Regions from separate parts of the Pseudomonas sp. B392_1p genome, predicted to be linked through region 2. Evidence: predicted binding sites of a transcription regulator. Region 2 holds the regulator's gene; each other region holds the start of a gene.
The links. The regulator FliA, encoded in region 2, starts transcription of late flagellar genes. The targets are predictions, from matches to a motif close to CTAAAGTTTNNNNNNNNNNNGCCGNTAA.
Positions count from the first base shown of each region.

Region 1: a site for FliA is predicted at 1,183-1,210, ahead of motA (flagellar motor stator protein MotA). Genes of this name have one in related genera too.
Region 3: a site for FliA is predicted at 826-853, ahead of ACTV8E_RS09270 (flagellar protein MotY). Genes of this name have one in related genera too.

Region 1 is NZ_JBQPXM010000012.1:86,911-89,176, forward strand. It holds gene ACTV8E_RS16580 (HDOD domain-containing protein) at 1-1,157, opposite strand, end outside; gene motA (flagellar motor stator protein MotA) at 1,265-2,116, shown strand; gene motB (flagellar motor protein MotB) at 2,126-2,266, shown strand, end outside.
Region 2 is NZ_JBQPXM010000006.1:143,610-145,875, reverse strand. It holds gene fleN (flagellar synthesis regulator FleN) at 1-529, shown strand, start outside; gene fliA (RNA polymerase sigma factor FliA) at 526-1,269, shown strand; gene ACTV8E_RS10845 (chemotaxis response regulator CheY) at 1,362-1,736, shown strand; gene ACTV8E_RS10840 (protein phosphatase CheZ) at 1,754-2,266, shown strand, end outside.
Region 3 is NZ_JBQPXM010000005.1:142,496-144,761, reverse strand. It holds gene pyrC (dihydroorotase) at 1-649, opposite strand, end outside; gene ACTV8E_RS09270 (flagellar protein MotY) at 889-1,812, shown strand; gene ACTV8E_RS09265 (argininosuccinate synthase) at 1,913-2,266, shown strand, end outside.

The DNA of each region.
Region 1 (2,266 bases), on a different contig from region 2:
AGCCCGCAGGCAAACAAGGCGGCAGCCGCGCCGCTCACCAGTTGCGGCAGGTTGGCGAACGGACTGGGCTGTTGTAGCAGTTGGGCGCATTGGCGCTGCCAGTCTTCGCGCTGGAAGAAACTGGATAGTTGGGCGGCGGGCTCTGCCGGTGGGCTGCGGCGACAGCCAGGCGGCCAGACCAGCGCCTGGGCCGGATGCCAGAGCGATTGCAGCGATGAAGCTTGGCTGAGCTGGCGGGCACTGATCACCGCCTGTCGATGGCTGTGCTGCTGCACATGCTCCAGTGGGTGCTGCAAAAACAGCCCACTGAGCCGCTGCCAGCGCAGGCTGTGGCGGTCATCCCAGGCCTGGTGCGCGGCGAGTGCCAGAGCATTGCTGAACAGTACGCTGTTGGCCGGGCGGCTCAGCCAGTGGCGCAGTGGCGGGGCGATATTCTGAGCCTGCTGAGGCTGCGGGCCGCGCCTGCGGGCGAGACGCAGCGCTTGGATCAATGAGGCGCGCTCATCATCGAGTGCCTGATAACCCTGAGCTATCCAGGGTGACAGGCGCCAATGCCGCACGAGTGCCAGGCCCAGCGTAACCAGCGGCACGCCGAATAGCTCGAGCTCCACCTGGCGCGCGGGGCGGCGTTCGCCGAAGACCCGTGCCGCCCAGCGCAGGATGAGGTCCGGATGGGCCATGGACAAGGTCCAGAACGGCGCGAAAAACAGCAGGGTGTTCCACTGCACCTCCAGACTGAGGTGGGGCAGCGCCGGGACGAACAGGCCGCCGGCCTGCTGGCGTGCGTGCTGACTGATCACGTACAGCTGGCGCAAGGGCAAAGGCGTTTGTTCGTTGCCCATAACCGGTAACTCGCCCAGCAGCGCTTCAGCGCGCCGCAGGCCGAGGCGGGCCAGGGCGGTTTCGAGGTTGTCTGCGGGTTCGGCCAGGCTGCTGGAGCGGCGACGGTTGGCATCTCGCAGTACCGCCAGGGCCAGGGCCGGGCTGGAAAGCATGGCCTGGGCTATTTCGCGCAGCGAACTGGTGGGCCGGTGCAATGCCTGCAGCAGATCGCGACGGGTTTCCCGGGTGATGGGCAGGACGACGCTGTCCAGATGCTCGATCCAGGCGTCGAGAGATTGAGGCGGCAAGGCTGGAGCAGATAGACGCGTGGCCATTGATCGGTCTTTTAGATGAGAGTGGCTTCAGTTTGCCGCAAAGGCGCCGATAACAGGTGAGTACATCTCATCACCCGCTTATCCACCCGTCAGCAGCTTTCGAGATCATGGCAAAAATCATCGGTATCCTCGTCGTCTTTTTTAGTGTGCTGGGTGGCTTCGTGCTGGCTGGCGGCAAGCTGATGGCGCTTATTCACCCTTTTGAATTTCTGATTATCGGTGGCGCCGCGCTGGGCGCTTTCATTCAGGGCAATCGCGGCAAGACCTCGTGGTTGGTGGTGAAAAAGTCGCTGCGCATGTTCAGCACGCGGTATACGCACGCCTACTACCTGGAAGTGCTGCGCCTGGTCTATGAAATTCTCAACAAGAGTCGCCGCGAAGGAATGATGGCCATCGAAGGCGATATCGAGGAACCCTACGAGAGTCCAATCTTTGCCAAGTACCCGAGTGTGCTGAACGATGAACGGATGATCGCGTATATCTGCGATTACCTGCGCATCATGACGTCCGGCAACATGGCGCCCCATGAGCTGGAGAATCTGTTCGAAATGGAACTGGCCAGCCTCAAGGAAGAGCTGGAGCTGCCCGCACATTCCATAGGGCGAGTTGCGGACTCCCTGCCGGGCTACGGCATCGTTGCCGCGGTGCTGGGCATCGTGATCACCATGGCCCTGCTCGGCGAGGCCAATCAGGCGGCGATCGGCCAGAGCGTGGCGGCAGCGCTGGTGGGCACCTTCCTCGGCATTATCGCCGCCTATGGCTTCATCGGTCCGCTGGCCGTGTGCCTGGAACAGGATGCCCGCGAAGAACTGAACGTGTACGAAGCGATAAAGGCCAGCCTGATTGCCTCGGCCTCCGGCCTGCCGCCGACCCTGGCGGTGGAATTTGGTCGCAAGGTGCTGATGCCCGGACATCGACCCAGCTTTGCTGAGCTGGAACAGGCCGTGCGCGGGAGCTGATCAGCCATTATGGAAAACAGCCAGCCGATCATCATCAAACGCGTCAAGCGCTATGCCAGCAATACCCATGGTGGCTCTTGGAAAATCGCCTTTGCTGATTTCATGACCGCCATGATGGCGTTCTTCCTGGTGCTCTGGCTGCTGTCCACA
Region 2 (2,266 bases):
TCAGCAGCATGCTGGGCTGATTCAGGCGTTCAGTGATCTCGGTGACAACCTCGATGTCTTGATCATCGACACCGCGGCAGGGATTGGCGAGGGAGTGGTGAGTTTCGTGCACGCCGCCCAGGAGGTTCTGGTGGTAGTCACCGACGAGCCGACCTCGATCACCGATGCCTACGCCCTGATCAAATTGCTCAATCGTGATTACGCCATGAACCGCTTTCGCGTACTGGCGAACATGACCCGTACTGCGGAAGAAGGACGCAATCTGTTTGCCAAATTGACCAAGGTGACTGATCGCTTCCTGGATGTCGCCCTGCAGTATGTCGGCGCCATTCCCATGGATGAGACGGTGCGCAAGGCGATGCAAAAGCAGCGCGCCGTCTACGAAGCCTATCCGCGCTCCAAATGTGCGCAGGCGTTCAAGGCCATTGCGCAACAGGTCGATAGCTGGCCGTTGCCTGCCAACCCACGCGGGCATCTGGAGTTTTTTGTCGAGCGACTGGTGAAAAGACCTGGTGATACTTCCGTATGAATTCCCAAGGACTTCGCATGTACAGCCGGGCACAGCCCGAGGATTCGCAAAGCCAACTCATTGAGCGTCATGCACCGTTGGTCAAACGTATCGCCTATCACCTGCTCGCTCGCCTGCCGGCCAGTGTGCAGGTTGAGGACCTGATGCAGGCCGGCATGATCGGCTTGCTGGAAGCGTCGAAGAAATACGACTCGGGCAAGGGCGCGAGTTTCGAGACCTATGCCGGTATTCGCATCCGCGGCGCCATGCTGGATGAGGTACGCAAGGGCGACTGGGCACCGCGTTCAGTGCACCGCAACAGCCGCATGGTCAGCGACGCGATCCGGGTTATTGAAGCAAGAACCGGTCGCGACGCTAAAGATCACGAGGTTGCTGCCGAACTCCAGTTAAGCCTCGAAGATTATTACGGCATTCTCAACGATACCTTGGGAAGCCGACTGTTCAGTTTCGACGACCTGCTGCAGGAGAACGAAGGCAATGCGGTGGATGAAGATCCCAACCATTCCCATCCCAGCCCTGCACGCGAGCATGAGGATGAACGCTTTCAGAATGCTTTGGCCGAGGCGATCTCCAATCTGCCGGAGCGTGAGCGTCTGGTGCTGTCGCTGTATTACGACGAGGAACTGAATCTCAAGGAAATCGGCGAAGTGTTGGGGGTCAGCGAGTCCCGCGTCAGTCAGTTGCACAGCCAGTGCGCCGCGCGGTTGCGGGTGCGGCTGAGCGCCTGGCGGGCACGCTGATCAGGGGTACGCTGGTTTTCGGGATATAGGGGGCGCAGTCCGGAGACCGGCTGCGTTTTTACACTGTGTGGAGGTCGAATTTGGACAAGAACATGAAAATCCTCATCGTTGATGATTTTTCAACGATGAGACGCATCATCAAAAACCTGCTGCGTGACCTGGGCTTCACCAATACCGCCGAGGCCGATGATGGCCTGACGGCGTTACCCATGTTGCAAAGCGGCAATTTCGACTTCCTGGTAACGGACTGGAACATGCCCGGCATGAGCGGCATCGATCTGCTGCGCGTCGTGCGCGCCGACGAGCGCCTGAAGAACCTGCCGGTTTTGATGGTGACTGCGGAAGCCAAGCGCGACCAGATCATTGAAGCGGCGCAAGCAGGGGTTAACGGCTATGTCGTCAAGCCTTTCACTGCTCAGGGTCTCAAGGAAAAAATCGAAAAGATCTTCGAGCGAGTCAACGGCTGACAGGCCTCGGAGGAACAATGGAAAACCGCGATGTGAAGGGGGAGCTGGAAACCAGCTTGATGCACAACGCCCGCGAGTTGATGAACAGCCTGGAGAATCGGCAGTTCGGCGAGGCCGTGCAGATCATCCACGAGCTCAACAAGGTGCGTGATCGCGGTCTGTATCAGGAAGTGGGCAAGCTCACCCGCGAACTGCATACCGCCATTGTCAATTTTCATATCGATCCGCGTTTGACGGATGGCAACGAGGCGTCGCAAATCACCGACGCCACCGAGCGCCTGTCCTATGTGGTAGAGATGACCGAGCGGGCGGCCAACCGGACCATGGATCTGGTGGAGGAGTCCGTGCCGATGGTCAGTGCGCTGCATGACGAAGCGAGCGCATTGCGCCAGGAGTGGCAACGCTTCATGCAGCGTGAAATGGATGTACAGGGGTTTCGCCATCTGGCCCGTCGCGTTGAGCAGTTCTTTGCCCGGTGCGAGCAGGACAGCGAGCGTTTCAGTGCGCAGTTGAATGAAATCATGCTGGCG
Region 3 (2,266 bases), on a different contig from region 2:
GGTGCGGACGAATGCCACCGACCAGCATATGGTTGCGGTTGTACAGCAGGTGATGGGCGGTGATGGTGGCGCCGACGTTGGCGGAGGCCTCGCGTACAAACTGCGCGGCATCGGCGGTGGTGATGTGTTCGAAGACCACTTTCAGGGTCGGGAAACGCTCCACCACGCGGCTCATGTGCTCGTCGATGAACGCCTTTTCACGGTCGAAGACGTCGATCTCGCCGCGCGTGACTTCGCCGTGCACCAGCAGCGGCAGGCCGACGTCGGCCATGGCTTCGAGGACCGGGAAAATCCCGTCGATGCTGGTCACACCTGAGTCCGAGTTAGTGGTGGCGCCGGCCGGATAGAGCTTTGCTGCATGCACGAAGCCGCTGGCCTTGGCCTGGCGGATGTCTTCGGCGCTGGTCTTGTCGGTGAGGTACAGCACCATCAGCGGCTCGAAGCGGCTGGCTGCCGGACGCGCAGCGAGAATGCGCTGGCGATAGGCGTCGGCCTCGCTGGCATTGCGAACCGGCGGCACCAGGTTGGGCATGATAATGGCGCGGCCAAAGGTGCGTGCGGCATCGGCTACGGTTTGCGCCAGGGTGGCGCCATCGCGCAGGTGAATATGCCAGTCATCGGGGCGCAGCAGAGTCAGACGGTCAGTCATCGAAGGTTCCAAACGGGTAAAACGTGGCGCGAATGCTACCGGAAAACGCTGCTTCCGGCTGCACGCCATCGACTGCCAGCAGAAAAGTCGATAAAGCACCGCAACCCGGAAAGCCAATAGGAGAGGTTGAATCTGTGCGCGTTCGCGCAAAACCGCCGCTCTACACCCATTTGCCCCTCAAGTTTTTTCCACCGGCTCCGATACTTCACAGGAACGCCGCTTATTCCGTGGAGCCCTCCGTGCGCCAGCGCTACTTCATCCTGCCCAGCCTGTTCGTCAGCCTGTTCGTCAGCCTGCCGGCCGCTGCCTTGTCGTTCCAGCCTCGCTTGGAGCATGCGCAATGGCAGGTCGAAGGCGATCAGTTCGAATGCCGACTGACGCAGCCAATCAACAAATTCGGGGCTGGCCAGTTCGTGCGCCGTGCTGGCGAGCAGGCCACCTTCCGACTGGTCAGTCATCAACGCTGGATGCGTCCGGGGTCCGCGACCTTGCTGGCGGCTGCGGCGCCCTGGCAACCGGAGCGCAAGGACATCGATCTAGGCAAGGTGTCGGTGGGCGAGGGTGAAGTATCGCTGCGCAGCAGCCAGCTGCAGGCGGCGCGTCTGCTCACCGGTTTGCTGGAGGGGCGCTCGCCGCTGGTGCGCCATCGCACCTGGCAGACCAACGAAGCACTGGAGGTGCGCCTGTTGCCGGTGAGTTTCGGCAAGGCCTATGCCGATTACCAGCATTGCGCCACCCAGCTGCTGCCGGTGAACTTCGACCAGGTCAAGCGCCTGCAGCTGGGCTTCGCCTACAGCGGTATCGACTTGGACGAAGCGACCCGCGTGGAACTTGATCGCGTTCTGCTGTTGCTCAAGGCTGATCCGAGCATCAATCAGATCCAGCTCGAAGGGCATTCGGACAATACCGGCAACCGGCTGACCAATCGCGACCTGTCGCGCCGCCGGGCCTTGGCCGTGGCCAATTACCTGAAAGCCAACGGCATTCCTGAAGAGCACATCACGGTGCGTTTTCACGGCGAGCGTTACCCATTGGTGCCCAACAGCAGCGAAGCCAACAAGGCTAAAAATCGCCGCGTGACGCTCTACCTCGATCGCATCGAGCCCTCCGCTGTGAAACAAGAGCAGGTCGCCAAAGGCCAGGGCACCGCCAACCCGGCCTGAATCGGGGCGCAATCCGCACCGCCGGGGCATGCGGCGCTGTAATTTGCGCGCCGGGACCAGTAGAATCTCAGGTTTTCGTACTACCCCGTGGAGCGATGGCATGGCGGACGTTAACAAGGTAGTTCTGGCCTATTCCGGTGGCCTGGACACCTCGGTGATTCTCAAGTGGCTGCAAGATACCTACAACTGTGAAGTGGTGACCTTCACCGCCGACCTCGGTCAGGGCGAAGAGGTCGAGCCGGCCCGCGCCAAGGCCCAGGCCATGGGTGTCAAGGAAATCTACATCGACGACCTGCGCGAAGAGTTCGTGCGTGATTTCGTGTTCCCGATGTTCCGCGCCAACACCGTCTACGAAGGCGAATACCTGCTGGGCACCTCCATTGCCCGTCCGCTGATCGCCAAGCGCCTGATCGAGATCGCTAACGAAACCGGCGCCGACGCCATTTCCCACGGC